4 regions of the Ferdinandcohnia sp. SAFN-114 genome follow, and region 2 is predicted to be linked to each of the others. Evidence: riboswitches for the same ligand, from Rfam matches in the RefSeq annotation. Region 2 holds a riboswitch; each other region holds the start of a gene.
The links. Region 2 has a riboswitch for cyclic di-GMP ahead of ACR65M_RS08840 (sensor domain-containing diguanylate cyclase). Riboswitches for the same ligand answer to the same signal wherever they lie in the genome.

Region 1 (3,467 bases), on a different contig from region 2:
GGATGAGTTCGTTTAGTTCGCCGGCGTTTTCTTCGAGTTGTTTGGCGCTTTTGGCGACTTCTTCCATGGAGCTACTGGATTGCTGGGCGGTTGCGGATACTTGTTCAACGCCAGCAGCTGATTCTTCAGCGACAGCCGCAATTCCTTCGATGGCACCGCTAATCTCTCTTGTATCGTCAAGTACCCCGTATAACGAGCTTGACATTGCTTCTATTTGTGTACCGATTTCTTCAATTGTTCGTTTCAATTCATTAAAGGTTTTTCCGGTCGTTTGAATTTGGTTGGTGCCTTCTTCAACGGATTGATAGCCGTCATCTAAGGATTGAACGACCTGCTTTGATTCTGTTTGGATACCTTTTACAATCTCTGTGATCTCTGCGACCGATTTACCAACCTGTTCTGCAAGCTTTCGAACCTCATCGGCAACAACCGCAAATCCTCTTCCGTGTTCTCCTGCGCGGGCTGCCTCGATTGCTGCGTTTAATGCTAAAAGATTCGTTTGCCCCGCGATCTCCTGAATAACTTTAACAAGCTTCGTAATCTCGTTTGTTTTATGGTCCAGACCAACAACAAGCGCGTGTGACTGTTTCATTTTTTCATAGATGCTCGACATTTGTTGAATCGATGTTTCCATATATGAACTGCCGTCGTTTGTCATGGCAAGCATGCCTTGTGATTGTTCCTTAATACTATCGCCCTTAACCGCTACATGCATGATTTCGTCCGAGAACGTGGACATTTTTTCAATTAATGTGGTAGCAGACGTCGCCTGGTCTTCTGCACCGCGTGAAAGTTCCTCCATTGTGACTGCTATCTGCTGACTGCCCGCCATAACCTCATCCGCATACTGGGTCAATTCTTCACTTTGACCAGTGACACTGTCGGAGACGACAACCATTTTCTTAAACATGCCTTTTAAATTTTCATTCATCTCATTAACCGCCAAAACAAGTTGACCAATTTCATCTTTGAGCTTCGTTTTAATTGGGGCTGATTGAAGATTGCCATTGGAAATCGCCTTCATTCGACTTGCGACACTTTTTACCGGTCTAGCAATCACCACAGAGGTATAAATCGAAATCACAATTCCTAAAATAATCACAGCAGCTGTGACCAGAAGTCCTACGAAGTTCACTGATTGACCATATTTCACAACGTCCGTACCCGTTGAGACAATCTGTCTTTCTCGATCATCCGTGAGCTTTTTAACTTGTTCCATCAATTCATTTGACTTCGGCTGGATATACGTCTTCAAATTATGCATCGCAAGCTCAGTATCCCCGCTATCATAAGGGGCAAAAACTTTTTCCTTCATCAATTCACGCCAATTTTTCATTTCCCTTATAAGCTCTTCAACCTCTTTTACCTTCATTGCATTTAATTTTCGATCCGTTAAATCAAATTCTACCGAGTAAACATCATACTCATTTCTATAGGTATCATCCCCATACAGTACATACGCCCTCGCAAGCGCAATACTCTGGGCAATATTGTATTTCAAACTATCATATTCTAGTAAAACTGAGAGTTCCTCCGACACAACATCGTCCGTTTTCTGATTCATATTGGACACCGCTATGTAATTATAGGTCGCTAAGCCTATACAAAGGATGATAATGGCAAAAAAACTAACAAATAACCTTGTTCGAATACTTTTCATCTATGGTACCTCTTCCTCGTAGAATAGTAGAAAATCAGGCAAAAAAATAAGACCAATCACTAAAAGAATGGCCCAACAAGCGTACATTATTGGCAGCCAGGCGATCATGGTACAGTGTACGGTAGACCCTAGGCTTTGCGTCCAATCCTTTCGGAGAGTTTGCCCTATTCTGATATACGTTTTCTTCTATTAGTATATAAGTTTTTCTACTCTTCAACAATAGACCACATCATAATTCCCATTACTTTTTCACTACTAATTCTAGCAACAATTTCATAAAATCTTCCTTATTCGCCGGTAGAACCTCAGGTAACTCCACATTCACCTTCATCATCTTCGAATCCCTCCATTTTTCTGGGACAAGTGACCTGTCCCTGTGTCCCATCTTCTAGTAATCTAGTATTGCCGGATTTTTGATAGATATACATGTTTGGGAGAGAAATTTTGATAGATTTGAGTAAGGGAGAGTAAAAAAGGAAGAAACGAAAAAAGCCAGCCCGGGGGCTGACTTTTTAGTTACGAGCGGAAGCAAGTGCCTGCTCGATCACGCGCATATTTTTCAACGTTTCATCAAGGTTGTACATCGGTTGTTTATTAGAAAGAACACTTTCTGCAAAATGCTCCACCTGAAGCTTATACTGGTCACCTTGCACCGTTTCTTCACGTTGGCCTCCTTCGTTGTTCACCACAAGCACACCGTTTCCACCTTCATTGTCAGGACGGAATGCATGCTTCACTACGATCGAACCTTTCGTGCCGACCACTTCATACTGCTCCTTAAATGATTGCTCAAAGCTAACATCAAAGTTCGCAATTACGCCACTTTCAAACTTCAGCGTACCTGCTGCCGTAATGTCGACGTCATGTGTCGGGTGAATGTTTGCAGCTGCCTTCACTTCAACTGGCTCTTCACCCGTAATCAAACGACTTGCATGGATGCAATAGCAACCCACATCATATAACACGCCGCCACCAAGATCCTTTTGCATCTTAATGCTTCCAGAATTCAAATCATGGAGGAAGGAGAATGTTGAGCGAATTAACTTCACATCACCAATTTCGCCTGTTGCGATCATTTCTTTTACACGGTTATGCTGTGGATGGAACTGATACATGAACGCTTCCATGAAAATCACATTGTTTTCTTTAAAAGCTGCCGCCATCTCTTCCACGTCTTGTGAGGTCAATGCTGCTGGCTTTTCACAAAGCACATGTTTTCCGTGCTTCGCAGCTTCAATCGCCCATTGTTTATGTAGTTGATTTGGAAGCGGAATGTACACCGCATCAATTTCAGGGTCATTCAATAAATCGGTGTATGATTCATAATGCTTTGGAATGCCAAGGTCAACAGCAAAGTCTTTCGCCTTCCCGCTTTCACTCGCAACAGCCACAACCTCTGCATTATGTGCACGCTCCATCGCTGGAATCACTGTATTTCTCGCAATTTTCGCGGTTGATAAAACACCAAAACGAACCTTTGTCATCTGAGTTCCTCCTAAATTATTGAATCAAATGCGCCTTGGCGTATTTGCGCCCGATTTTTTTTCGAGCTATCTCGAAAAAATCCCACTGAAAAATCGAGGCATCCGCCGGAGGCATAACTTTATTCAGCCAAGGGTTGCACTCCTTAAATTGTAAACTCTTTTACCATTGTCTTACTAATATAAGTAGTGGACTTCTAAGCAATAAAGTTACTAAACAATTACATATTCTCATATTTTAGGAGATTACGAAAGGTTTTATCTTGAAACAAAAAAAGCCAGAGTTCATCCTCTGACTTCATCCTTAAATTTCCTATCGAATTATG
Region 2 (3,467 bases):
AACAAAACGATTGATTGGTTCATCGTATATATCAATTGGGGTACCACTTTGTTGAATTTTTCCTTCATTAAGTACAAATATCTCATCAGACATGGCAAGAGCTTCTTCTTGGTCATGGGTAACGAAGATAAAAGTAATACCAAGCCGCTTCTGAAGGTCGCGAAGCTCGTATTGCATTTCGGTACGAAGCTTCAAATCGAGAGCGGATAATGGTTCATCCAATAAGATAATCTCGGGTTCATTAACAATTGCACGTGCAATCGCAACACGCTGTCTCTGACCACCTGACATTTCTTGAATTTCACGATTTTCATAGCCTGCAAGATTAACAAAGCTTAAAGCTTCTTTTACCTTTTTATCTATTTCAGATTGCTTCAATTTCTTTATACGTAACCCAAAAGCAATATTTTCAAATACATTAAGATGTGGAAACAGGGCGTAATCCTGAAACACTGTATTTACTTGACGTTTATTTGCAGGTGTCGTATTTACTTTTTTACCATTAAAATAAACCTCACCACTTGATGGTTCAATAAATCCTGCGATTAACCGAAGTATCGTGGTTTTTCCACACCCAGATGGACCGAGAAGAGTATAAAATTTTCCTCTTTCTATTTCAAAGCTAACATTGTCGAGAACAGCTGGATCATTGTCATACTGCTTTGTGACATTTTTAAATTGGATAATAGGTATACTGTTCATAGCAACCCCCTTCTTTCTATTAATAGAGATAAGATTCATAACGTAATCCGGCATAATTATACACGAATCGGCAAAAAAAACAATAATAATTATAATTGTCAAGTCAGAAAACTAGGGAAGACTATTTTCTTATTGAAACAAGAGAAGTGTATAGGGCATTTGGGATAGGAAAATTTTCCCGTTTTTAGCAAAAGATTATAACGATTTCATTGACCAAAGAGGAAAATAGAAATATAATTATAGTACTATTTAAAATACTCTTTCTTTAATGAGTTAATTGGATAAAGTAAGGGCAAATTCATTGAAAGATGAAGACGCAAAACTATAGGGGCTAAAGTTCACTAGTGTTCAAAATGGAAGATAAAAAGGACCGAGAAGTTCAAGGCGGCGTAGCTTTTTTGTACCAGAGCGTATGTAATTATACGTGAGGAACGTAGAAGTAAGCCAACCCAGAAATTCTATGTGTCATTTTTACCTGAGTTTTGGAACATCCTCATTTTGGACATGCCAGCCAGTTACCGAGTACAGCTCGTATCGAAAGAACGTAGATTAATCGGTATATGATTAGTCTTTTTTTATACCAATTTATTAACAATATGTTGCTACTATATTACTAGATTTTTGGAATTGGAACATTTCAAACGAATTTTGGAACATCCTCTAAAAAAATTTGGAAGTGATTACATGGAGAAAACAATCCAGAATCTTAACTTGCTAAAAAAATTAAGCGAACTAATTGAGATGATTGGTTCTGAGAAGACTCTAATTTCTGACGAGGTTCGTACTTTACTTAATCAAACATGTCAGGAAAAAGAAGAACAAGAGATTACCAGTACCCTTTTAAATCAACTCCAAGAAATAAACGAACAAATGGAAAACATGCATTGGATGAATAAGCATTACCGAATCCTACATGATTTCGCACAAGTCTGCAGTAAAACATTAAATGAATCCGTCCTTCTCCAAAAGTCTTATGAAATGGTTTCACGTGTTATGCCTACTGATGCATTTTATATTGCATTGCATAATCCTGGTGACAAACATATTCATTTAGTCTTTATTATGGATAATGGCGAACCAGCTCCTCCAAGTACCGTAGACTTTGGCGAAAACTACACATCAAAAGTCATCAAAACAAGGGAAATCGTCCACCTCAAACATCAAAACCAGAACATTGAATATGATACGAAAATGGGTGAGGGGGACGAGGACACAAGCTCCTGTCTTTTTGTACCCGTTGTCATTGATGACCAGGTCAAAGGTGTCATCTCAACTCAGAGCTTTAAAGATTTTGCTTATCGGAAAGAGCATGAGGAACTACTACAAATGATCGGTGCGCAAGTGATCAACTCGATTGAAACAGCAAGATTATATGAGAAAATTTACACAATGTCTCGTACGGATGAATTAACAGGTTTAAAAAACCACCGTGCATTCCATGAGGATTTAGCACAACTGATCAAAAATGAGAATGATGAAATAACAGTTATGATGATAGACTCTGATGATTTAAAACAGGTCAATGATCGGTTTGGGCACGATGCTGGTGACCTATATTTACAGGTACTAGCATACGGAATGAAAACGGTATGTAATGAAAAGTTTGAGGGGTATCGTTATGCCGGAGATGAGTTCATGATTCTGATTAAAAATAGCAGCGACACGTGTGTAAAGGAAATTTACGCAACATTAAATGAGTATTACAATGAAAATCCAATCATCATGGAGAATGAAAAAATCATTGTTTCGATCAGTACGGGTGTCGGGATATATCCACACCATGGAACGACCGTAGATTCTTTAAAAAAGGCAGCCGACCAAGCGCTATATGCTGCAAAAGAAAGTGGAAAAAAACGCATCGTAATAGCGAAATAAAAAAGCTCATCCAAATGGATGAGCTTTTTACTCGTTGTCAAGCTCCAGGCACCATCGGCTCGAGGTCACAAGCCAAACGCTTCTGAAGGTAAAAATCACCTTCTGTCAGCGCTCGTCTTGTGCTTGTCGCCGATAGACGGGCGCCCTGCGCTTTTCTTAGTTGATATGGGCAATAATGCCTTCTTCGTCGTCCAACACAAGTTTGATTCCGGCATATGGGTCACGGTTAAGAAATTCGCCTAGCCATAAACGAATTGCTTCAATTAAGTTCGCCATAATGAGAATCTGCTTTCGATCGTTCACGTATACTTCTGCGGAGAATCCGTACTCATCGTCATACATCAGCTCCACTTCAACCTCTTCAGGCTTTACTTGCTTTTTTAAGCCGATATAGACACAAACTGCATTTATAATTTCCTGTTCAGAAAGTATTAGCGTTGCCATGGATCAGTCTCTTTTTTCTTTTTATCTTTAATCATGACGAAGATTTTTCGAATGATGGAGATCAGAACGTAAATCGCAAGAACGTTAATCATTAATCCTAAAAATGAACCAAGCATACCCATTCCACCTAAAAGACCTCCGAATAGGAATCCTGCAAGTCCACCAAGCATAAGACCTTTCATTAATCCACCAGACATGAATCCACCTTTAGGAGTGGTAGGAGTAGTAGATTTGTTAGTAACATTGTTGTCTTGTTTTTTCTGTTGTTGCTGGAAGTTTGATTTATTTTTGTTCCCAATATTACTATTGAATCCTCTTTTACCTGATTTGTATCCCTTTGCTTCTACAGACGTTGGTTGGTCTTGGAAAACAAAGCTCCCAAGCGGGGAAAAAATCAAAGTAAGTGCTACTAATGCTGATAATATCTTTTTCATATGATAGAAATA
Region 3 (3,467 bases), on a different contig from region 2:
TGAGTGGACAAAACGCAAGGTGGAAACAGTGCCAATTGAATTTTCTGAGACTGAACAGGAACTATATGATGCCATTTCTGCCTATCGGTCTAGCTTTTCAGGCTTTGCATCCAGTATGTTCTCAATCTTAACCTTACAAAGAGAGGCTTGTAGTAGTCGAGAGGCTGTATATTTTACGTTGAAGAAAATGCTTGAGAAAAAGAATGAAGACGGAAGTAGCGCGGTCCCTGAGGATATGGTGATGGGCCTCATGAAAAAGGTCGAACAGGTTACACAAAATTCTAAGGCTGAAAAAGCGGTTGAATTAATCAAACAAATCGATGATAAAGTCATCATTTTCACCGAATACCGTGCAACCCAAATGTATTTACAATGGTTTCTGCAACAGAATGGAATTTCATCTGTTCCATTTAGAGGTGGATTTAAACGCGGGAAAAAAGATTGGATGAGAGAATTGTTTAAAGGTAAGTTCCAGGTCTTGATTGCAACAGAAGCTGGTGGTGAAGGAATTAACCTACAATTCTGTAACCACATTATTAATTATGACCTCCCTTGGAATCCAATGAGGCTTGAGCAACGGATTGGGCGTATTCACCGCCTTGGCCAGGAAAAAGATGTTCATATTTATAATTTCGCAACAAAGAACACGGTTGAAGAGCATATTTTAAAGCTATTATATGAAAAAATTAATCTGTTTGAGCGTGTGATTGGACAATTGGATGATATCCTAACAAGATTGGATCTCGGTAACATCGAAGACCATATTCAGGATATCATGCTTCGTTCGCGGAGTGAGGGTGAAATGAAAATTAAGATGGAAAATTTAACTTCTATCATAAGCTTTGAAGAACAAAATGGTGGTGAGCAGCATGCAGCAACAGGAAATAGTTAACTTTCTTGAGAATTATTTTGTTTCAAACCATTGTGAAATTCTTGAACGTCATCCCGGATATATGACCGTACAATTAACCGTTGATTTAGATAAGCAATTAATGAATCGACCTTTTTATTGGACATATGTTGAAAAAACAGGCGGAACTCCAAATCCGATGAAGCTTACATTAATTACAGATCGGGATCAAACGCCTGACAATGTGAAGGGCGACTTTATTCATTTTGGTGCCCCCCGTTTACATCAGATTTTTGAATCGACGAAAAAGCTCGCAAGTTATATACGCTTGTATCAGCAATCACCGCCCGGTGCACAAGGGAATACCCCTCTTTTCCCGTGGCTTGGGTTGAATGTAAAAATTTCATACAAGAGTGACCGCAAGCGTGATGTGCTGATGTCACTCGGGTTACAGCTTATTAATGGAATCATTGTTGAAGATTTCCAAGAAAAAGTTGAAAAGTTGCCGCTTACTCCTAAGATACCTGATCATACGTATACAATGTCACCGCTTGTTAAGCCACAAAGTGGAATTAACCGTCTCCAGCAATATGTGCGAGGGTATGTTGAAACTCAGGACCACTCTTGGGCAGATGAAGCAAGGCAGCGCTGGGACGAAGATTTAGCCTTGCTAAATTCCTTTTATGAGGGCATCGAAGAAAAACCTGAAAGCTATGAAATTGAAAAAGAAGCACTCAAAGAGCAATACGAACCGAAAGTTCTTGTCGAAATTATCAATGGCGGGTTGTTTTATCTTTGTCAAAACACGATGTAAAATTGACCTATCCTCACCTTCCGAGGGTAGGTACTATTTTTTTGAGGGTATTTTAAAAGAAATCGTTCGACAAATTCCTTACAATTTTTTGGTAATTTTACAAAAAACCTGGTTAGAATATCACTATGTATTAACCAACCACTTCATTAAGTTTACATTTTATAGGTCTAAATCCCTATAATTCGAGTATATTCTACATAAATAGAGTAAAACTACTAAAATTCGATTGGTCGGACGAACTATATTTCGTGTTTTGTAAATATTTTGACATCGACAGATTTTTACAGAAAATTTCATTTTCATGTTTTATACTTCTAAATGTAATACAAAGGTTCTATACATAAGAGACTATCGTTTTAGGTAGACGGCTAACATTCGAACAGACAAAGGCAAACCTATTGAAAAATAGGGACGCAAAGTCACAGGTCTAAGATTGGACGTAACAATTAAGACGGCTGGACTGCCTGGAATACTAATTGTATTTTGGGAGGAAACGAAATGTTAAATGAAGTACAAAACAAAGATGAGCAATTGGATCAAGATTGGATCGACCTTATATTAGAAGCAGTGGAGATGGGAATGAGCGTCCAGGATATTCAAGCTTTCCTCCAAAGTAAAACAGCATAACGGACCTTATCTATACATATAACAATAACCTTTTGAAGCTACGGATTGGAAACATAAGGATGCGAGGGAACCTAAATTATCGGGTTCCTTTTTATTTTTCAGTTTTTTGTGTTCTTGTTATAAAACATTTACTTCGTTATATGCTATAATAGGTATATGAAGGAAGGTGAGAAAGAATGATTGGTCAACGTATCAAAACATTTCGTTTGCAAAAACAATTATCCCTATCTGAACTAGCAGATCGCGCTGGAGTTGCCAAATCATACTTGAGCTCAATCGAACGGAATCTCCAATCAAACCCTTCTATCCAATTTCTTGAAAAAATATCTACAGTATTAGGAGTTACAGTCAACGAATTGCTCCATGAACAATCAGAACCTGAAAGTGTAGAACTTGATTCAGAATGGACTAGACTAGTACGCGAGGCAATGAAATCAGGAGTTTCCAAAGAGGAATTTCGATCATTCTTAGAATTCAACAAATGGAAGATGGATAATAAATAGAAAATGCTTCGGCACATTGGTTGCCTGAAGCATTTTTTATTTTATATGTATGTATCGAAAGTGGTATTACTGTGGGATTCAGATTGTTGAGGAATTGGGTATTTTTTCTGTAATGATGAAGGATATGCTTCTCCAGCATCACGGGCACGAAATGTTGCGAGATTATGATTACAAATTGGACAGTTCCATTTACCTTGTTTACTGCTCCTAAAAGATGGTCGATAACATCTTGAACATGTTTTTGTATACATAGAGACTCCTCCATTTAGAAAATTTGAGTAATCCAATAGCCATGGAGGATAAAAACATATGCATATAAAGCAGTGGCTACATAGGATAAAGAACGAATTAATCGGTTCACTGGGATACGAATGATAAAATAAAGTGAAATCAAACATAAAGAAAGCATTGCTTTTATAAGTAAAAATAAGACCGGATGGATTTCGTATATTGTGTACATTAACGGGTTGGCTTCTGATATATGGCCGCCAAGGATTCCGAAATGGGTGATAAATGCGTCTATGAGATTTAAAAAAGCTAGCAAAATGAGGATAAATTTCATTGGAAACCTCGCAAATCATCATTAATAAAGTTAAGTTAATATTGAGAACTTATTCAGATATATCCTATGATCCGCTTTTATTCATTCTCAATAAAGAATACACGAACGAAT
Region 4 (3,467 bases), on a different contig from region 2:
TAATCCAATATCATGGAAATACTCATTTAAACCCACGTAATCAATCTCGCTAATCTTTTTCGGAACAAATTTAGCAACAACATTGAAACGGGTATATTCATGACGTTTTACTTCTTAATCAATAAGTTGTTTTTCCATTGTCTTCTTTATTGCTTTAACACGAGAATCTACATTCTTCAAGGATGGATAGATGCCTTTTTCCACTAGCAGTTGCATGATTTCAGCAGCATTAGGATTCTTTTCGAAATGAGCCCTATCGGTCCGAGAACAAGCTTTACATCTCTTTAAATCAAACGCAGGTCTTTCAGTATTGAAGCGACAATTTTCACAACTTTTACTCATGATAATTCCTCCTAAAATATGATTAAGCTGCAATTTCAGCAATGAACGCATTTGTAATGATCATTTTCTTTCCAGCTTTTAATCCCACCTCAATAAAAATGGGCTTTCCGTGTATCTCCCCAATTTGGACAGAATATAGAAAACCCACTCGACAATCGTTTCTTATAAATACTCCATCGGTCTTTAGCATTTTAAATAGTCTTTCTTGCATGTATGACGGTCTAAAATAATCCAAAACTTTGTTTTTTAACATGATAATTTCCCCATCCTTATGTGTTTAATCGAAATGATAGTATCCGAACCATAATGCAAAGACATTAATTGTCTTGCATGTTCTTGGTCTACAGCTGACACGAGATTAGATACAGATTTCCTTTCGTGATTTACAACGACTAGGAATGTGTATTTATCTGGTCTTTGGACTCCATCAAAAAACTCCCATTCTGGTAATACAGACGTAATTGGTTCTGATTTGATTATGGCAGGAGGACAAAATTCATTCTCCGTAATAATCAACAAAGCGGGATAACCTAGTAAAATCTGAAAAAGGAAGATGTCACCCGATGCAATTACCTCACCATTCTTAGAAAATGTTTTTTCACCGACTGAAAACTTAGCGTTTTTCGTATAAAAATCAAATGTCATACTGCTACACCTTCTTCCTGGAACGAAAAAAGATCGAACTCAACAGGTCTTAACTCACTCTGCAATAGCTCAATCTCCTTTAGACACTCTATTAATTTCAGTCTTTTACCTTTAGAAGAACGAATTTGAAAGGTTACTTTGCCATTAACAACCACAACCCCTACTCTTCCTTTTTGGAATAACCCTCTGCTGTCTACCATTTCGTATGATGGACGTTTTAAAAGGTCTTTAATCCAATCTTCTGTTTTCATTTTGTGATGGGATAATTCGAATTCGACTCCTGTGACCATTGGATCTAACCAGCCTAACGAGGAATCAAACAAATAGATACCACCATCAATTTCTCCTTTAAAAAAGGCTCTGTAGGCTTTCATGGATTCTCTTGGTTGATTTTTAAATGGCTCAATTCTAAAAACATGGCCATCTAAATACCATTCAAATCCATCTTTCTTTGTTGCAAAACGTAATCCTCTAAGTGCAGTACCTAATTGTTCTGGCGGAATAGGAGCAAAGCAAGTAAGTTTAAACATGAGCTACTTCCCCCTTTTCAAGACAACCTGTTGAACAATACGTTTTACCGTTAATGTGAATTAATGTTTCACATTGGCCCTTACAGATAAAACAACATGTTTCAAACTGCATGTACTAAACATCCTCTCTTAATAGCTTTTTAATTATGAGCAACTTTTATATACTCACATATTCCTCCCCCCCTTTAAACGCAAAAAAGCCCTTGGGTTTTCATAAAAAGTAGACAGTCAAAATCTGATTCTACTTTAATATGAACCCAAAGGCTCCGAAAGTTTATTAGTAACCCTGCTAACCGAAAATGGTTGCAATTTAAAAGAAAAGTTAAAAGAATATAGCTAAATTATAGCAAAGGTTACATTTTATCTCAATGTTTAATTAACTTGGAAATGGTGTCTTTTGTTATAGAAAATAAATCATTTTTATAATTTATCTTTAGGTAGTTAAGCTGTTCCTCTGTAAGCGGATATACTTCTTTAATAATACCTGATTCTCTTAGCTCCATAGCAAAATCTACCGAAGAGGAATCTAAGTATAATTCTCTAGATGTAGAGTCGATCACTTCGCAATTTAATTCTTCTTCAATATCCGATCTAATTCTTGACTCTGCTGCCAGTGCGACAAGTTCTACATACATATTATCATCTACCATAAAATACGACCTTCTAAAAAAATATTTTATTTCAGAAGATGTAATGATCTCATCTGAAATTAACTCTTCTGGAAGTTGTTCTGCTGCTTTCATTTTAAAATACACCTCACGTAAAATAATTCGTATAATATAGGCATTTTCTGACGTTTTCCTTTAAGTTATTTCAATTGTAGTATATGTGGAATGCGAAAATTGTAGAATTTAACAATTAATTTAAAAAACATTTACTTATTTATCAAAATGATTCAACTACAATAAAAAAAACCCACCTATAATACATAAATGTAAGGTCGGTTGCACTAGTAGCTCTGGATTATTCAAGTGCCCAGGTAAAAATAATCCTTCATAGCTTTCCTTATAAATCCTCAAATTTTGGCAATGTTTCTCCGGATAATAGAAAAATGTTTTCTAGTGAAACGTTTCTTTTTCCCCTTTCAATATTGCTGATGTAATTTCGATGTAACCCTGTTCGATAAGCAAATTCCTCTTGTTATATCCCTTTTTCTATTCTTAATAATCTGACTTTTTGTCCGAACTTAATTTTAATCTCATTAGGATTTAAGTAATTCATGTATTGAGTATAATAGAGAAATTAGTAGTTCGCTACAACTATAAGTTACATTTTGGGTTAAATTTTACATTTAATGTATTAAGATTATATCATATTAATGTTTTTATTTGTAAGTATGTTTTAAAACAAAAAAACACCTAAAATGTATACTCTTATATTACTTTTCATAATTGACGGTACTTAGTGATATTATATCAATGTTAATGCAATAGGTTATTTTCATAATTATTTAGAGTAGAGTTTCATTCACGTTATTCAGATAAAGAGTTTTTGATAATTAATCGGAAAAAATAATTCCTTTTAATTAGGCTGCAACCTTTCTTTTAACTAAGTACCAAACCTTTTAAGTTCCTCGAGCTGAAACAGAATAAACTAAAAAGTGCTGCTACCGGCCTCCGTTGTTTAATACGGCCATAGGAATGTACCACTTCTGCCATTTAATTTACCAACGATTACCACAAAGTTTACCACTGGTTGCCACCGTATTTACCATTGGGGCAGATTTACAAAGTTAAGGGTTTTGAAAGATAAAAATAATTCCTCCGCATGTTTAGAAAGAAATTAGGCTTTAGATGTTCAACAAACGCATCCTTATATGTAGTATCCGTTTCAAAACACAGAAATGGTGCACCTTTTATCATTTTTTACATCCAACCATAAATAAGCGTATAAGGACTTGACTTGGAGCCTCTGTGGGCATGATTGGTCTTGAAAGGCTGAAGCAGTTGT

Region 1: another riboswitch for cyclic di-GMP. It lies ahead of ACR65M_RS05800 (methyl-accepting chemotaxis protein); the one in region 2 lies ahead of ACR65M_RS08840 (sensor domain-containing diguanylate cyclase).
Region 3: another riboswitch for cyclic di-GMP. It lies ahead of ACR65M_RS23225 (DNA-binding anti-repressor SinI); the one in region 2 lies ahead of ACR65M_RS08840 (sensor domain-containing diguanylate cyclase).
Region 4: another riboswitch for cyclic di-GMP. It lies ahead of ACR65M_RS25185 (hypothetical protein); the one in region 2 lies ahead of ACR65M_RS08840 (sensor domain-containing diguanylate cyclase).

What each region holds. Positions count from the first base shown of each region.
Region 1 covers NZ_JBPFDQ010000012.1:24,401-27,867, forward strand. Annotated here, with positions in the region: gene ACR65M_RS05800 (methyl-accepting chemotaxis protein) at 1-1,660, opposite strand, end outside; cyclic di-GMP riboswitch class I at 1,749-1,834, opposite strand; gene ACR65M_RS05805 (Gfo/Idh/MocA family protein) at 2,173-3,144, opposite strand; gene ACR65M_RS05810 (YwzD family small protein) at 3,463-3,467, opposite strand, start outside.
Region 2 covers NZ_JBPFDQ010000021.1:1,517-4,983, reverse strand. Annotated here, with positions in the region: gene ACR65M_RS08845 (ABC transporter ATP-binding protein) at 1-702, opposite strand, end outside; cyclic di-GMP riboswitch class I at 984-1,047, shown strand; gene ACR65M_RS08840 (sensor domain-containing diguanylate cyclase) at 1,387-2,577, shown strand; gene ACR65M_RS08835 (YxcD family protein) at 2,734-3,021, opposite strand; gene ACR65M_RS08830 (hypothetical protein) at 3,009-3,455, opposite strand.
Region 3 covers NZ_JBPFDQ010000103.1:5,754-9,220, forward strand. Annotated here, with positions in the region: gene ACR65M_RS23215 (DEAD/DEAH box helicase) at 1-892, shown strand, start outside; gene ACR65M_RS23220 (YqhG family protein) at 870-1,664, shown strand; cyclic di-GMP riboswitch class I at 2,043-2,132, shown strand; gene ACR65M_RS23225 (DNA-binding anti-repressor SinI) at 2,163-2,291, shown strand; gene ACR65M_RS23230 (helix-turn-helix domain-containing protein) at 2,468-2,794, shown strand; gene ACR65M_RS23235 (hypothetical protein) at 2,836-3,045, opposite strand; gene ACR65M_RS23240 (DUF5658 family protein) at 3,060-3,356, opposite strand.
Region 4 covers NZ_JBPFDQ010000129.1:5,569-9,035, forward strand. Annotated here, with positions in the region: gene ACR65M_RS25160 (hypothetical protein) at 1-36, opposite strand, end outside; gene ACR65M_RS25165 (hypothetical protein) at 115-342, opposite strand; gene ACR65M_RS25170 (hypothetical protein) at 365-595, opposite strand; gene ACR65M_RS25175 (hypothetical protein) at 589-987, opposite strand; gene ACR65M_RS25180 (hypothetical protein) at 984-1,517, opposite strand; gene ACR65M_RS25185 (hypothetical protein) at 1,883-2,260, opposite strand; cyclic di-GMP riboswitch class II at 2,448-2,530, opposite strand; partial or broken gene ACR65M_RS25190 (helix-turn-helix domain-containing protein) at 2,523-2,645, opposite strand.